One region of the Pseudarthrobacter sp. MOO13 genome, then DNA from elsewhere that is predicted to be linked to it. Evidence: riboswitches for the same ligand, from Rfam matches in the RefSeq annotation. Region 1 holds a riboswitch; the other holds the start of a gene.
What was found. A riboswitch is a leader RNA that binds a small molecule or an ion and turns the genes downstream of it on or off. The one in region 1 is predicted to bind glycine.
Positions count from the first base shown of each region.

Region 2: it holds a riboswitch for glycine, as region 1 does, so the genes downstream of both, cycA (D-serine/D-alanine/glycine transporter) here and gcvP (aminomethyl-transferring glycine dehydrogenase) in region 1, are expected to answer to the same signal.

Region 1 covers NZ_CM177848.1:3,312,571-3,321,021, forward strand. The annotation lists gene gcvT (glycine cleavage system aminomethyltransferase GcvT) at 1-303, opposite strand, end outside; gene gcvP (aminomethyl-transferring glycine dehydrogenase) at 375-3,254, opposite strand; glycine riboswitch at 3,444-3,540, opposite strand; gene AC4EEO_RS15130 (TetR/AcrR family transcriptional regulator) at 3,650-4,186, opposite strand; gene AC4EEO_RS15135 (MFS transporter) at 4,270-5,829, shown strand; gene AC4EEO_RS15140 (Dps family protein) at 5,905-6,384, opposite strand; gene AC4EEO_RS15145 (APC family permease) at 6,606-8,162, shown strand; gene AC4EEO_RS15150 (DUF4193 domain-containing protein) at 8,317-8,451, opposite strand, start outside.
Region 2 covers NZ_CM177848.1:3,664,651-3,673,101, forward strand. The annotation lists gene AC4EEO_RS16750 (LamB/YcsF family protein) at 1-177, opposite strand, end outside; gene AC4EEO_RS16755 (hypothetical protein) at 161-964, opposite strand; gene cycA (D-serine/D-alanine/glycine transporter) at 1,043-2,569, opposite strand; glycine riboswitch at 2,618-2,713, opposite strand; glycine riboswitch at 2,714-2,812, opposite strand; glycine riboswitch at 3,103-3,203, shown strand; gene gcvP (aminomethyl-transferring glycine dehydrogenase) at 3,363-6,245, shown strand; gene gcvT (glycine cleavage system aminomethyltransferase GcvT) at 6,251-7,399, shown strand; gene gcvH (glycine cleavage system protein GcvH) at 7,647-8,030, shown strand; gene glyA (serine hydroxymethyltransferase) at 8,027-8,451, shown strand, end outside.

The sequences.
Region 1 (8,451 bases):
GGTGATGAGGTCGTCGATGATGCCGCCATCGGCGTTGCAGATCAGCGAGTACTTTGCCTTGCCCACGGCCATGGCGGAGATCTTGCCCGCCAGGGCGTAGTCCAGGAACGCGGCGGCCTCGGGGCCGGTCACCCAGACTTCTCCCATGTGGGAGAGGTCGAACAGCCCGGCGGCCTTGCGGACCGCGTGGTGTTCGGCCAGTTCGGAGCTGTACTTCAGCGGCATCTGCCAGCCGCCAAAGTCCGTGAAGGAGGCGCCGAGCTTTTTATGCTCGTCGTAGAGCGCGGTGTACTTCTCAGTCATTGAAAGTCCTTTGGGAGCGGTGGTTGAGCTGGTCGAAACCGGGTGCCGGCCGGCTCAACCACCGGAGCGGTCTAGTTCTCGAACCCGGCTGTGCTGTCCTCGAACGCTTCGAGGGGCGGGCAGGAGCAGATGAGGTTGCGGTCGCCGGCGGCGCCGTCGATCCGGCCGACGGGCGGGAAGTACTTGTCCTGCTTGTGGTGGGCCGGGAACGCTGCTTGCTCCCGCGGGTAGGCGCGGTCCCAGTCAGAGGAGACGACGGCGGCGGCCGTGTGGGGTGCGTGCCGCAGCGGTGAGTCGGTGACGGCGAAGTCGCCGTTGGCCACCTGGTCGATTTCCTTGCGGATGGTGATCATGGCCTCGATGAAGCGGTCGATCTCGGCCAGGTCCTCGGACTCGGTGGGCTCCACCATCAGCGTGCCCGCGACGGGGAAGGACAGGGTGGGGGCGTGGAAACCGAAGTCGATCAGCCGCTTGGCCACGTCCTCGGCCGTGACTCCGGTCTTCGCGGTGAGTTCGCGCAGGTCCAGGATGCATTCGTGCGCCACCAGCCCGCCTTCGCCGGTGTAGAGGACCGGGAAGTACTCGTTCAGGCGGGACGCGACGTAGTTGGCCGCCAGCAGCGCGGACTTGGTGGCCTCGGTCAGGCCCTGCCCGCCCATCAGCTTCACATACGCCCATGAAATCGGCAGCACCCCGGCCGAACCGAACCGGGACGCCGAAATCGCCACCCCGTGCCCGGGCTCGTGCGCCGCCTTGTTCGCATCGCCCGGCATGAACGGTGCCAGGTGCGCCTTCGCGGCAACGGGCCCGACGCCGGGTCCCCCGCCGCCGTGCGGGATGCAGAAGGTCTTGTGCAGGTTCAGGTGGGACACGTCCCCGCCGAACCGGCCCGGCTGGGCCAGCCCCACCAGGGCGTTCAGGTTGGCCCCGTCGATGTAGACCTGGCCGCCGGCAGCATGCACAGCGTCACAGACTTCGCGGACATCGGAGTCGTACACGCCGTGGGTGGAGGGGTAGGTGATCATGATGGCCGAGAGGACGTCCTTGTTGGCCTCGATCTTGGCCGTCAGGTCGTCGTGGTCGATCGTCCCGTCAGCGGCGGTGGCAACCACGACCACCTTCATGCCCGCGAGGACGGCGGAGGCGGCGTTGGTGCCGTGCGCCGAGGCTGGGATCAGGCACACGGTGCGCTGCTGCTCGCCGCGGGATTGGTGGTAGCCGCGGATCGCGAGCAACCCGGCGAGCTCGCCCTGGGAGCCCGCGTTGGGCTGGATGGACACCTGGTCATACCCGGTGATCTCGGCCAGGTCCGCTACCAGGCCGGCGATGAGTTCGCGCCAGCCCTCGGTCTGGGAGTCCGGGGCGAACGGGTGGATCGAGGCGAACTCCGGCCAGGAAATGGCCTCCATCTCAGCCGTCGCGTTCAACTTCATCGTGCACGAACCCAACGGAATCATCGTCCGGTCCAGCGCCAGGTCACGGTCCGAGAGCTTCCGGATGTAACGCAGCAGCTGGGTTTCAGACCGGTGCGTGTTGAACACCGGATGCTGCAGGTAGGCCGAGGAACGCTCGACGCCGGCCTCCAGCCCAAAGCCCTGGCCCTCGCTGTGTCCCTCGGCAACCGGGGCGCCGAAGACGTCGGCGACCTGCGCGACGATGGCCGGCGTCGTGGTTTCGTCGAGGGAGATGCCTACGGTGTCGGCGTCGATGGGCCGCAGGTTGATGCCGCGGGCCTCGGCGTCGGAAATCACTGCTGACGCACGGCCGGCAACACGGACCGTCAGGGTGTCGAAGAAGGAAGTGTGCAGGACATCCAGGCCGGCGGCCTTGAGCGCCGCGGCGAGGGTACGGGCGTGGCCATGCGTCGTTTCCGCGATCGCCTTCAGCCCGTCCGGGCCGTGGTATACCGCGTACATGGACGCAACGATGGCCAGCAGCGCCTGGGCGGTGCAGATGTTGGACGTGGCCTTCTCGCGGCGGATGTGCTGCTCGCGGGTCTGCAAAGCCAGGCGGTAAGCGGGAACGCCGGCGTCGTCCTTGGACACCCCAACCAGGCGGCCGGGCAGGGAACGTTCCAGGCCCTTGCGGACAGCCATGTAGGCGGCGTGCGGCCCCCCAAAGAACAACGGCACACCAAAGCGCTGGGCCGAGCCAACGGCAATGTCCGCGCCCTGCTCGCCCGGAGGTGTGATCAGTGTCAGGGCCAGCAGGTCCGCAGCCACCGTAACCAGCGCGCCGCGGTCCTTGGCAGCGGTAATGACGGCGGACTGGTCCCACACCCGGCCGGAGGCGCCGGGCTGCTGCAGCACGACGCCATTGATGGCACCCTCCGGCAGGCCCTTGGACAGGTCCGCGACCTCCACCTCGAAGCCCAGCGCCTCGGCGCGACCCTGCACGATGGCGATGGTCTGCGGAAGAACGTCGATGTCCAGGACCGTCTTGCCGTCCTTCGCTCCCGCGGACTTGTTGGCGCGGCGCATCAGGAGCACGGCCTCGGCCACGGCGGTGGCTTCATCCAGCAGCGAGGCGTTGGCGATGGGCAGTCCCACCAGGTCCTGCACCATGGTCTGGAAGTTCAGCAGTGCCTCGAGCCGGCCCTGCGAGATTTCCGGCTGGTACGGGGTGTAGGCGGTGTACCAGGCCGGGGATTCCAGGATGTTGCGGCGGATCACCGGCGGCGTCACGGTGTCGTAGTAGCCCTGGCCGATCATCTGGACTGCCGTCTTGTTCTTGGCGGCAAGCTTCCGCAGTTCCGTGAGGACTTCAACCTCGCTGAGGGCGTCCTGCAGACGAAGGGCAGATTCCTGACGGATGACCTTGGGGACGGCGGTGTCAACCAGTGAGTCGACAGTGTCGTAGCCAACGGCTTTGAGCATGGTATCGACGTCGGCCTGGCGGCGCGCACCGATATGGCGGTCGACGAAAGTGGTGGAGGCTGGGCTAACCGGCACGAAGGAACTCCATTTACTCAGGCGGCGCAGGGTACGCCACAGCGATTCGGGTTCCTCCCCGCTCTGTATTGGACCTGAGAGTTTCCGCGGTGCCTGCCTGGCAGGACCCGCTTGCACCGTCGGTGAGCACACCGGCTCCGAATCCCCGATTGGGGGTCATGGGAACCGCCTGCTGCTTTCCAGAGGCGCCTCGCCGCGGCGGTACGGGGGCCTGCGAGATTCCTGGGGAGGATTTGCTCCTACGGCGCCTGCCTGTACACCGGCAGAACTCTCCCGCCGCAGATCAAAGGCTATTCACTTGTAAACCAGCCATGTGCTGGATCATGCGGGCCGGTGACAGCCCTCACAACATTCCATTGTCCTATGCCGCAACCCTTCCCGGCAAATGGCGGAGGCTACCTGCGAAGCCGCTCAAGGGCCGCCAGGAGTTCCTCCACGTCAGCCGCCGCTCCCCCTTGCGGCGCCGGACCCACGGACAACATGGCGTTGAAATACAGCCCGTCCCCCATATACAAGACCGCTTTGGCCAGCCCCGGCCCCACGTCGGCCGCGATCTCGTCCAGCCACCGCTGCTGGATGGCCGCGAAACGGCGCCGCGTTTCCTGGTGCGCCACTTCCGCCAGCCTGGTGGCGGCAACGATGGCCCGGTCCAGCGGAGTGTCCGCCCAGACGGAGGAGCGGATGAAGTAGGCCGCCGCCCCCTCGGCGGCCGCGGCCATGGCGTCGGCGTCCTCTTTGGCCAGCCCGTCCAGGCGGTCCAGCAGCACTTCGATGAGCGCTTCCTTGTTGGGGAAGTGGTACAGCAGTCCCCCCTTGGACACGCCTGCCTTTTTGGCCACCGCGTCGAGCGTGGCCGCCCGCTCCCCCACGTCGATCAAGAGGGTTTCGAAGGCGTCAAGGACCGCATCACGGGCTACAGGCTTTCGGGGCATGCTTCCCATCATGCCTTCCGCCGGCGTCGAAAAGGGAAACGGCAAGGTTTTAAACTGTACCGTCTGGACGGTATAGTTATTTTATGACGACTTCCCCTTCGACCTCGGCGCCTGCACGCAGCGGCGGAGCGGCCGGGCGGTCCCCGCGGCGCGACTGGCTCGCACTGGGGCTGCTGATGTTCCCGGTACTGCTCGTCGCCGTGGACAATACCGCCCTGACATTCGCCCTGCCCGCCATCACCCGCGCCCTGGAACCCTCCGGCGTGCACGTGTTGTGGATTATTGACGCTTATCCACTGGTATTGGCCGGTCTCCTGGTATCGATGGGAAGCCTTGGCGACAGGATTGGGCGGCGCCGGTTGCTCATTATCGGCAGCACGGGCTTTGCCGGATTGTCCGCCGCAACGGCTTTTGCGCCCTCCGCGGAGTGGCTGATCGCCGGACGGGCCGCACTGGGGTTCTTCGGGGCGATGCTGATGCCCTCCACCTTGTCGCTGATCCGCAACATCTTCCCGGAGCCCAACCGCCGGCGGATGGCCGTCGCCATCTGGGCTGCCGGATTCTCCGGCGGCGCAGCCTTGGGGCCGATCTTCGGCGGCTGGCTGGTGGAGCATTTCTGGTGGGGCGCCGTGTTCCTGGTGGCGGTGCCCCTGATGGTTCCCCTGCTGGCACTGGGCCGGACTTTGATCCCGGAATCCAAGGACCCGTCGCCGGGAAGAGTGGACGTCCCGAGCATCCTGTTGTCCATGCTGGTGATGGTCCCCATGGTCTACGGCATCAAGGATGTTGCCACCGAAGGTCCGGGCCTGGCGGGCCTTAGCAGCATGGCGTTCGGCCTGGCGATGGGCGTGGTGTTCGTGCGGCGCCAGCACCGCCTGGAACACCCCCTGCTGGATATGTCGCTGTTCCGGAACCGGGTGTTCAGCATGGCCATCAGCGCCAACATCCTGGCCCTGTTTTCCTTCAACGGCTTCATCCTGTTCCTTGCCCAGCACCTCCAGCTCCTTGAGGGCCTGAGCCCGTCAGCGGCGGGCGTGGCGATGATTCCGGCGCTGGCAGCCACGGTGGCGGCCGGCTTGGTGGTGGTGCCGCTGGTTCGCAAGGTCCGCCCTGGGTACGTGGTAGCGGCGGGGCTGGCGTTCAGCGCCACGGGATACACCCTGGTGGCGTTTGGAAACCACGACGGCGGACCCGCGCTGCTGCTGGCAGCGCTCCTGGTCCTGGCGATGGGCGTGGGGACGGCGGAGACCATTTCGAATGACCTCATCCTCGGCTCCGCGCCGCCGGAAAAGTCAGGGGCCGCCGCGGCGATCTCCGAAACCGGCTACGAGGTGGGCTCACTGCTGGGGACGGCCGTCCTTGGCTCCATCCTGACGGCCTCCTACCAGCACAACCTGCGCCTCCCGGCCGGATTGGATGGCATGCTCCCGGGCGCCTCGTTGCACAACGCGGGGGAAACGCTGGCCGGCGCCATGGAAGCGGCCGCCGTCCTGCCCGGTCCGCTGGCGGACGCGGTCCGGGACGCTGCGGCGGCGGCGTTCGATTCCGGCGTGCACATCACGGCGGCAATTGGGCTGGTACTGATGGCGACGGCGGCAGTCCTCGCCGCCGTCGTGCTGCGGAAGGTACCCAAGGCCACCTGACCGCACGGGGACCGCAAAGGGCGCCCGGCGCCGGATGAGTTCCGGTACCGGGCGCCCTCGTGCGGGACGCTCGGCCTACTTGGAGTCGGCAGTGGTCACCTTGGCGGTTGGCTTCATGTTTTCAGCCTGCACCATCCAGGCAAACTGCTCGAGCCGGGCGATGAACTCGTGCAAAAGGTCCGCGGAGGTGGGATCTTCCTCATCCACCTCGTCGTGGACCTTGCGCATGGTGCCCACAGCGGCTTCCATGGCGGCAACGATCCGCTCAATGGCGTCCGCAGTGCTGATCAGCCCGTCAGGGAACTGGGCCAGGCTGGTGGTTTCGGCAACGGTGGAGCTGCGGCCGTCCGGGAGGGCGTGCAGGGCGCGCATCCGCTCGGCAGTATCGTCGGCGAACTGGCGGGCAGCGTCAACAATCTCATCGAGCTGGAGGTGCAGGTCGCGGAAGTTGGTGCCCACGATGTTCCAGTGCGCCTGCTTGCCCTGGATGTGGAGTTCGATCAGGTCGGCCAGGACTGCCTGCAGGTTGTTGGTCAGTGTCGGTGAAGCTTTCATGCATCCTCCTCAAGTGGTCCAATATGGCTGACGCTACCAGCCGTGGGCTGCCCCGCGGCCGGCAATCCGGAAATTTCTCAGTGAGCTTACTAATTGAGGAAATCAGTCATATACGAATGTGGTTCATATTGCGTCTTGCATCACAGGGCCGGCACCCTCATACTAAATGAACGCCATTCATATAGTGACCTCCGTCTCACAGCCTTTCAGAAAGTGGTGCCATGACAGAGACAATCCGCACCAGTACCTCCAAATCCGGCCCCCACGCCCACGCACCGTCCACGGGCGGCGTCAGCGCCAAGGGACTCAAGGGCGGGCAGCTCGGCCTGCTGGCCGTCGTCGTCCTGGGCATCTCAACCATTGCCCCCGCCTACACGCTTACCAGCGCACTTGGACCCACCGTCAACGAAGCCGGGCTCCAACTGCCAGTCATCTTCCTGATCGGTTTCATCCCCATGATCCTGGTCTCGCTCGCCTACCGGGAACTCAACGCCGATTCCCCGGACAGCGGCACCACCTTTACCTGGGTCACCAAAGCGTTCGGCCCCTGGATCGGCTGGATGGGTGGCTGGGGCCTGCTCGCCGCCAACATCATCGTGCTGTCCAACCTGGCCGGCGTCGCCGTCGACTTCTTCTATCTCTTCCTGTCCCAGGTCACAGGCTCCGCCGAGCTGGCAGACCTGGCGGACAACAAGGCGCTCAACGTCGTCACGTGCTTCGTGTTCGTGGCACTGGCCGTCTGGGTCAGCTACCGCGGCATGCACACCACCAAAATGGTGCAGTACAGCCTGGTGGGATTCCAGCTGCTGGTGCTGGGCCTCTTCGTCGCCATGGCATTCGCCAACTGGTCCACCTCGGAGACCGCCATCCCGTTCAGCTGGGACTGGTTCGACGTCACCAAAATCGAGACCTTCGGCCAGGTTGCCGCCGGCATCTCCCTGTCGATCTTCGTGTACTGGGGCTGGGACGTCTGCCTGACGGTCAATGAGGAAACCGCCAACGGCAAAAAGACCGCCGGCGTGGCAGGCACCCTCACCGCGGTCATCGTCCTGGCCATCTACCTCCTGGTCAGCATCGCCACCATGATGTTCGCCGGCGTGGGAGATACCGGCAACGGCTTGAACAACGCCGAGAACCACGAGAACATCTTCACGGCGCTGGCCTCTCCCATCATGGGCCCGTTCGCCATCCTGATGTCCCTGGCGGTGCTCTCCAGCTCGGCTGCTTCCCTGCAGTCCACGTTCATGTCACCGTCCCGCAGCCTGCTGGCGATGGCCCACTACGGCGCCCTGCCGGAACCCTTCAGCCGGATCAGCCGGAAGTTCGCAACGCCGGGCTTCGCCACCATTGCGGCCGGCGTCGTCTCCGCCGGGTTCTACGCGGTGATGCATGTGGTCAGCGACAACGTCCTGAACGACACCATCCTGGCGCTGGGCCTGATGATCTGCTTCTACTACGGCCTCACCGCACTGGCCTGCACCTGGTATTTCCGGCACAGCCTGTTCAACAGTGTGCGCCACTTCGTGTTCAGGCTGGTCTGCCCGGTGGTGGGCGGCGTGGGGTTGTTCGTGGTCTTCGTCCAGACCGCCGTGGACAGCCTGGCGCCCGAGTTCGGCAGCGGTTCCGAGGTCTTCGGCGTGGGCCTGGTGTTCATCCTGGGCGTAGGCATCCTGGCCCTGGGCGCCGTCGTCATGCTGGTCATGTCCCGCACGCACCCGGGCTTCTTCCGCGGCGAAACGCTCAAGAAGGATACGCCCGCCCTGGTAGTCCCGGAATAGGGCGAAGCGTTCACGAAAAGGTGCCGTGCCCCCAACCGGGCACGGCACCTTTTCCGTTGTCACGGAGGGGTATTTTGGTAACGACGGCGGCCGGAGACACAGCAGCGCCGGCCGCCCCGGAGGGGCAACCGGCGCCGGGAAGAACGGGTGGGGCTCAGCCTTCGCAGTCGCGGCAGTACTTCAGGCCGTCCTTTTCGCGGGCCACCTGTGACCGGTGGCGGACCAGGAAGCAGGACGAGCAGGTGAACTCGTCGGACTGCTCGGGAACCACAATGACGGTGAGTTCCTC
Region 2 (8,451 bases), 350 kb from region 1:
GGCCCCGACGGTGACATCCAGTTCGTAGGCGGCCCTGCAGCTGTCCAGCATGGTGATGGGGTCACCGGCGTGGAGGCCGCACGCCACGTTTACGCTGGTGGCCATCTGGAACATCGCCGGATCGCCTCCTGCCGTCCAGGAGCCGAATGATTGCCCTACGTCAGCGTTGAGATCCAAGTGTGTTGCCTTCCAGCGTCAGGTTGTCCGGCGCGGCAGCGGCGGTCAGCTCGCCGGGAATGGTGTCCGGCATCGGCCCAAAAGCCTCGCGGGCGTTCCTGGCCACTGCGCGGCCCATCATGAGGTTACCGGCTCCACCCACAACAGCCCCTATCCCGAAGGGCAGGGCGCGGCCAAATAACGCAGTGCCCTGCCGCTTCAGGAGGTTCTTCAGGAAGGCCGACTGGATCCGCTTACGGACGCTCCCGAATCCCGGCACCACCATCGACTTGGACAGAACGCTCCCCCAGGCATTGCCTGCGCTGTTGCCGGCTGCCTGGCCGCTGAGGGTCCCCAGCAGCGCAGTGCCCTCTTCGCCGAGCATGATGGCCATGACCATGGTGCCGGCTTTCTCCGGGTTGGTCAGCCTGATGCCGTGCAGTTCAGCCAGCGACGTTGCGTAAAGGGCCGTGGCTTCCAGGAAGCCAACGGTGGCGGCCGCGGAAAGTCCCAGCGACGCCACGGTTCCAACGCCGGGGACGACGGCGGTGGCACCCACCAGGGCGCCTCCTCCGGCGACAGCCCGGAGGTAGTCGCGTTCCGCGATGTCTGCCAACTGCGCGCCTGTTGCCCGCGGATGCTTCTTCTGGAGCCTCCGGATGTAGCCCACCACCAAAGGCCGCTGGATCTGCACGGCCTTCAGGATCATGTTGTGAACGCCGGGCTTGGGCTTGCCCTGGGCGTCAAACATCGCGTTATGGGCGGTTTCCTGTGCGATACGGAGTGCGGGGTTGCTGCGCCGGGCCATGGTCACCTTCATTCAAATCGACCTGCAGCGCGTGGCTGCCGTGTCATCCCATCCTAAGTGGATAAACACTAAGCATGCTTACACTTTTTGGGCCGGCTCTTCTGCGTCCGCGCGTTCGCCGCGGCGACCGGCGGCCTCGTCGGCCCGAAGCTCGGCCCGGAAGACCTCGAAGCGGGCCAGGTGCGCGGGACGGCGCCGGAGAATGGCCCACGCCACGCCGAGGATGACGAACCAGACGGGAGTCACCAGCAGGGCAGCGAGCGTGTCGGGCTGGGTGGTCAGGGCCCAGAGAACGAAGGCGAAGAACGCGTACACCACCCACACGGCGGGGATGCCACCGGGCATCTTGAACTTCGAGGCCGCGTGCAGGTGCGGGCGGCGACGCCGGAAAGAGATGTAGCTCGCGAGGATGATCGACCAGACAAAGACGAAGCAGACGGCCGACACGGTGGTCACCATTTCAAAGGCCATGCCAACATCCTGGCCCGCATACATGAGTACGACGCCGGACAGCAGCAGGACGCAGGACAGGAACAGCGCGTTGCTGGGCACCTTCCTCGTGGAGAGCCGGCTGAAGACACCGGGGGCGTCGCCTTCCTGGGCCAGGCCGAAGACCATGCGGGACGTGGAGTAGATGCCGGAGTTCGCAGAGGACATCGCCGAAGTGAGGACCACCAGGTTGACCACCGTGGCCGCGGCGCCGAGGCCGGCCAGGGAGAACATCCCGATGAAGGGGCTGTGGCCGGCGGCGAACTGGGTCCACGGGGTGACTGCCATGAGGATGACCAGCGCGCCGACATAGAAGAGCAGCACGCGGACGGGGATGGCGTTGATGGCCCTGGGCAGCGTGCGCTCGGGATTCTTGGCCTCGGCGGCGGTGGTGCCCACCAGTTCGATGCCCACGAAGGCGAATACTGCAATCTGGAATCCGGCCACAAAGCCCATGAACTCATTGGGGAAGAACCCGCCATGGCTCCACAGGTTGGTGAAGCTAGCCGTGCCCGCGTCGCTCTGGAAACCGGTGAAGATCATGAAAAGTCCCACGATGATCAGGGCCGCGATGGCGACGATCTTGATGAGGGCGAACCAGAACTCTGTCTCGCCGAACGCCTTGACCGTGGCGAGGTTCAGCAGCAGCAGGATGCCCACCGTGGCCAGGCCCGGGATCCAAAGCGGCAGCGCCGGCCAAAGTTCTTTTGAGTACCCGGCGATGGCGATGACGTCCGCGATTCCGGTGATCACCCAGCAGAACCAGTACGTCCACCCGGTGAAGAAGCCTGCCCACGGACCCAGGAGGTCGGCGGCGAAATCACTGAAGGACTTGTAGTTCAGGTTGCTCAGCAGCAACTCGCCCATGGCCCGCATGACGAAGAAAAGCATGAAGCCGATGATCATGTACACGAAGATCACGGAAGGTCCGGCGGCGGAAATGGTCTTGCCGGAACCCATGAACAGGCCTGTGCCGATCGCGCCACCAATGGCGATGAGCTGGATATGCCGGTTGGTGAGTTGCCGTTCCAGGTGGGGAGGCCCGCTGCGGGCCGCCGTGGCAGCACCCTGGCCGCGGGCTGGTTCGCTGTTGGACGTGGGGGGATGAATCGCCATGAGGAACTCCATCGATAAAGCGGCTTTTGGAGCCGCAAAGATTTGGTTCCTCCCCGCTCTGTTGTGGACCTGAGAGTTTCCGCAGCCAAAGCCGCTTGCACCGTCGGTGAGCCAAGGTCATGCCCGGCTGCTTTCCAGAGTTGCCTGTCCGCGGCGGTACGTGGGCCTGAGAGTTTCCTGGGGAGGGTTTGCTCCTACGGCGCCTGCTGGGTGTACCCGGCAGGACTCTCCCGCCGCAGGTCGAAGGCGTATTCAGTTGGAGGTCGGCGGCTTTTTGGGCCGCCGCCGGGCATGCACGGGACAGGCGCCGACTGGTAGGCCGCTCCGGATACGCTGAGCCAGCCACCGGCGGCGCCAATCCCGGGTTCAGTGTGGTGTCCGTCACGATCGAATGTCAAACCCCTTCCGACACAAGCGGGGAACGAAGGCGTCACGCGCCCAGTCAAGCCCCTCACCGCACCTGGCCGATTTGCCAATGACGGGTTCGTCCCGATACCTTGTGAGCCGAATCACCCACATTTGAATAAGCCTTTCGAGCTGTGACGGGAGAGTCCTCCCGGCGAATCACCGGGCAGGCGCCGTAGGAGCAAATCCTCCCCAGGAATCTCTCAGGCCCATGTACCGTCACGGCGAGGCGACTCTGGAAAGCAACCAGGCTCCGGCCTGGTTCACCGACGGTGCAAGCGGTCCCCTGCCACCAGCAGGCAACGCGGAATCTCTCAGGTCCAATACAGAGCGGGGAGGAACCCATCCCACGCTGTGCCACCCTGGCCGGCCAGACCTGGAGTTCCTCATGACGATTCAGTCGCTTCCAACATCCTTCGTGGACCGCCATATCGGTGCGCGCCGCCAGGCCGACGTCGACACCATGCTCAAGGCCGTGGGATACGACAGCGTGGACGGCCTGGTTGACGTGGCCGTCCCCGCGTCCATCCGGCAGGAAACTGCGCTCAAGCTGACCGACGCCCTCAGCGAGGTTGAAGTCCTCACGGAACTGCGGAAGCTTGCCGCGAAGAACAAGACTGCCGTCCAGATGATCGGCCAGGGTTACTACGACACCGTGACGCCGCCGGTGATCCGCCGCAACATCCTGGAATCCCCGGCCTGGTACACCGCCTACACGCCCTACCAGCCGGAAATCTCGCAGGGCCGGCTTGAGGCGCTGCTGAACTTCCAGACCATGGTGCAGGACCTGACGGCGCTCCCGATAGCCAACGCTTCCTTGCTGGATGAAGCCACCGCCGTGGCCGAGGCCGTGCTCCTGATGCGCCGCGCCAACAAGTCCGCGGCAGCCAAGGACGGCAAGACTGTCCTGGACATCGACGTACTTCCGCAGACCATCGCTATTGTCAGGGGCCGTGCGGAGGCGCTGGGCTTCGAGGTGGAGGTCGCGGACCTGTCCAAGGGCCTGCCCGAGGGCGACATCAATGGCGTCGTGCTGCAGCAGCCCGGGGTCTCCGGCCGGGTGTGGGACCAATCCGCCGTGATCACCGCTGCCAAGGACCGGGGCGCGCTGGTCACGGTGGCTGCGGACCTGCTGGCCCTGACCCTGATTACCCCTCCGGGCGAGCAGGGCGCGGACATTGCTGTCGGCTCGGCCCAGCGTTTTGGTGTGCCGTTGTTCTTTGGGGGGCCGCACGCCGCCTACATGGCCGTCCGAAAGGGCCTGGAACGTTCCCTGCCCGGCCGCCTGGTTGGGGTGTCCAAGGACGATGCCGGCGTTCCCGCTTACCGCCTGGCTTTGCAGACCCGCGAGCAGCACATCCGCCGCGAGAAGGCCACATCCAACATCTGCACCGCCCAGGCGCTGCTGGCCATCGTGTCCTCCTTCTACGCCGTTTACCACGGCCCCGACGGCCTGAAGGCGATCGCAGAGACCGTCCACCACAAGGCCAGGGTCCTGGCAACAGCACTCACGTCACTGGGCCGCGAACTGGTCACGGACTCCTTCTTCGACACCCTCACCGTCCGCGTTCCGGGCAAGGCCGCCAAGGTGATCACCGCCGCTGAAGCCCGCGGCATCAACCTGCGCTTCATCGATCCGGACACGGTGGGCGTCTCCGTTGATGAGACGACGACGGCGGCAACACTTTCCGCCGTCGCCGTCGCCTTTGGCGCCGGTCCGGTGGGTGACGCCCAGGGATTCGAACTGCCCGACACTATTTTGCGTTCCTCGGCCTACCTGCAGCACCCGGTCTTCAACACGCACCGGTCTGAAACCCAGCTGCTGCGTTACATCCGCAAGCTCTCGGACCGTGACCTGGCGCTGGACCGCACCATGATCCCGCTGGGTTCATGCACCATGAAGCTGAACGCCACGGCCGAGATGGAAGCCATTTCCTGGCCGGAGTTCGCCTCGATCCACCCGTTCGCCCCGGACTCCCAGACCGAAGGCTGGCGCGAACTCATCGCCGGCCTGGTAGCGGACCTCGCCGAGATCACCGGGTATGACCAGGTGTCCATCCAGCCCAACGCGGGCTCCCAGGGCGAGCTCGCCGGGTTGCTCGCGATCCGCGGCTACCACCAATCCCGCGGCGAGCAGCAGCGCACCGTCTGCCTGATCCCAGCCTCGGCGCACGGCACCAACGCCGCCTCCGCCGTCCTCGCGGGCATGAAGGTGGTCGTGGTTGCCACCGCCGCTGACGGGACGATCGACCACGACGACCTGACGGCCAAGATCGAGGCCAACAAGGACGTCCTCTCGGCCATCATGATCACCTACCCCTCCACCCACGGCGTGTACGACTCCGATGTCCGCGAAGTCTGTGACGCTGTGCATGCTGCCGGCGGCCAGGTCTACATCGACGGGGCCAACCTCAACGCACTTGTAGGGCTGGCCCAGCCGGGCCAGTTCGGCGGGGACGTGTCCCACCTGAACCTGCACAAGACCTTCTGCATCCCGCACGGCGGCGGGGGACCCGGCGTCGGGCCCGTTGCCGCCAAGGCGCACCTGGCACCGTTCATGCCGGGCGACGCGAACAAGGCGGCGCACGAGCCCGGGCACGGGGTGGCGATCTCGGCGTCCCGGTTCGGTTCGGCCGGCGTGCTGCCGATTTCGTGGGCGTACGTGAAGCTGATGGGCGGTGAGGGCCTGACCGAGGCCACCAAGTCCGCGCTGCTGGCGGCCAACTACGTCGCGTCCCGCCTGAACGAGTACTTCCCGGTCCTCTACACCGGTGAAGGCGGGCTGGTGGCGCACGAATGCATCCTGGACCTGCGCGAACTCACCGCGAAGACGGGAGTCACGGCCGAGGACGTGGCCAAGCGGCTGATCGACTTCGGTTTCCACGCCCCCACCCTTTCGTTCCCCGTCGCGGGCACGCTGATGGTGGAGCCCACCGAGTCCGAGGACCTGGCCGAGATCGACCGCTTCATCGAGGCCATGATCACCATTCATGGCGAGATCCAGCAGGTGGCCAACGGCGACATCACCCTGGAGGCATCCCCGGTGCGCAACGCACCCCACACTGCGGCCGCCGTCGTCAGCTCTGACTGGGACCGCGCCTACCCGCGGGAGCAGGCGGCCTTCCCCGTTGCCTCGCTCCGCCAGGACAAGTACTTCCCACCCGTCGGCCGGATCGACGGCGCCGCCGGCGACCGGAACCTGGTCTGCTCCTGCCCGCCCCTCGAAGCGTTCGAGACTTCGACAAGCTCAATCACCGGATTGGAAGACTGATTCCCATGACCGAGAACTACACCGCTCTTTTCGAGCAGCACAAGAAGGCCGGGGCCTCGTTCACGGACTTCGGCGGCTGGCAGATGCCGCTCAAGTACGAGTCTGAACTCGCGGAACACCACGCTGTCCGCAAGGCCGCCGGGCTGTTCGACCTCTCCCACATGGGAGAAGTCTGGGTCACCGGCCCCGACGCCGCCGCGTTCCTGGACTACGCCCTGGTGGGCAAGATCTCCGCGGTCGCCATCGGCAAGGCAAAGTACTCGCTGATCTGCAACGAAGACGGCGGCATCATCGACGACCTCATCACCTACCGCCGGCCATCCCCCGAAGAGGGCGTTGACAGGTACCTGGTGGTGCCCAACGCGGGCAACGCCGCAGTGGTGGCCAAGGAACTCCTGGAACGCTCCGCCGCCTTCGACGTCACTGTGGAGGACGCCTCCGCCAACACCTCGCTGATCGCCGTCCAGGGACCGAATTCCGAAGCGATCCTCCTGACGCTGGTCCCGGCCGAACAGCACGCACTGCTCACCGGGCTCAAGTACTACGCCGCCGTGGAGGTGGGCATCGCCGTCAACGGCACGGTCCAAGACCTGCTCGTGGCCCGGACCGGCTACACCGGCGAGGACGGGTTCGAGATCTACGTTCCCAACCTGGACGCGCCCGCGCTGTGGGAGGCACTGCTCCAGGCCGGCGAAGGCTCCGGCCTGGTGCCCGCCGGCCTCGCCGCCCGCGACTCGCTACGCCTCGAAGCCGGGATGCCGCTCTACGGCAACGAACTCTCCCGCTACGTCAACGCTTACGCGGCAGGCCTGGGCCCCGTGGTGTCGCTGGCCAAGGAAGGCGACTTCGTGGGCAAGGACGCCCTGGCAGCCATCAAGGCCGCCGGAGTCGGATCAACCATCGGGCAGAAGTTGGTGGGCCTCAAGGGTGCCGGACGCCGCGCCGGCCGCGCCCATTACCCCGTCCTTAAGGACGGCACCCTGGTGGGCGAAGTAACCTCCGGCCAGCCCTCCCCCACCCTCGGATACCCCATCGCCATGGCCTACGTCGAGGTCGAATTTGCTGAAGTCGGCACCGTCCTTGACATCGACCTCCGCGGAAAGCCCGAGCGCTTCGAAGTGGTCCCCCTCCCGTTTTACAGGCGCCAGAAGTAGCTTCCGGGGCTGGGTTCGGCCCGGGGGGCCGCACCCGCAGGACCCAACGCCCGCTCACTTGTTGCGGGAATCAACCCAACGCCCGCTCACTTCTTGCGGGAATCAACCCAACGCCCGCTCACTTCTTGCGGGAATCAACCCAACGCCCGCTCACTTGTTGCGGGAATCAACCCAACGCCCGCTCACTTGTTGCGGGAATCAACCCAACGCTTTCTCACTTTCTCAACACGAACCCAAGGAAACACACATGGCAAAAGTTGTAGCTGAACTGAAATACTCCGCCGAGCACGAATGGGTTGCTGTGGACGGATCCGGGCCTGCGGGGATCGGGATTTCCGCCGTGGCGGCCGACGCCCTGGGCGACATCGTGTACGTGGACCTGCCTGAGGTCGGCTCCATCGTCACGGCCGGCGAAACCTGCGGCGAGGTGGAATCCACCAAGTCCGTCTCCGACCTCTACGCCCCGGTCACCGGCGAGGTCACCGAGATCAACGACGGCGTGGTCTCGGACCCCGCCCTGATCAACAGCGATCCCTACGGTGCAGGCTGGCTCTTCAAGGTGTCCGTCACCGAGGAAGGCCCGCTCATGTCCGCCGAGGAATACGCCGCAGCAAACGGCGGCGAGCTGTGAGCGCCCCGGCAGAAGTGGGCGCCTTCGAGCAGGTGGCCTCCCCCAGCCTGAACGCCGACCTGTCCGTCCTGGACCCTGAGGTTGCCGCCAGGATCGACGACGAGCTTGGCCGCCAGCGCGACGGCCTGGAAATGATCGCCTCCGAGAACCACACGGCCGCCGCCGTCATGCAGGCCCAAGGCTCAGTCCTGACCAACAAGTACGCTGAGGGCTACCCGGGCAAGCGCTACTACGGCGGCTGCGAACACGTCGACGTGATCGAGCAACTGGCGATCGACCGGGTGAAGGCCCTGTTCGGCGCGGAATACGCCAACGTCCAGCCGCACTCCGGAGCCCAAGCCAACGCCTCCGTGATGCACGCCCTGATCAAGCCCGGCGACACCATCATGGGCCTGAACCTGGCGCACGGCGGCCACCTCAC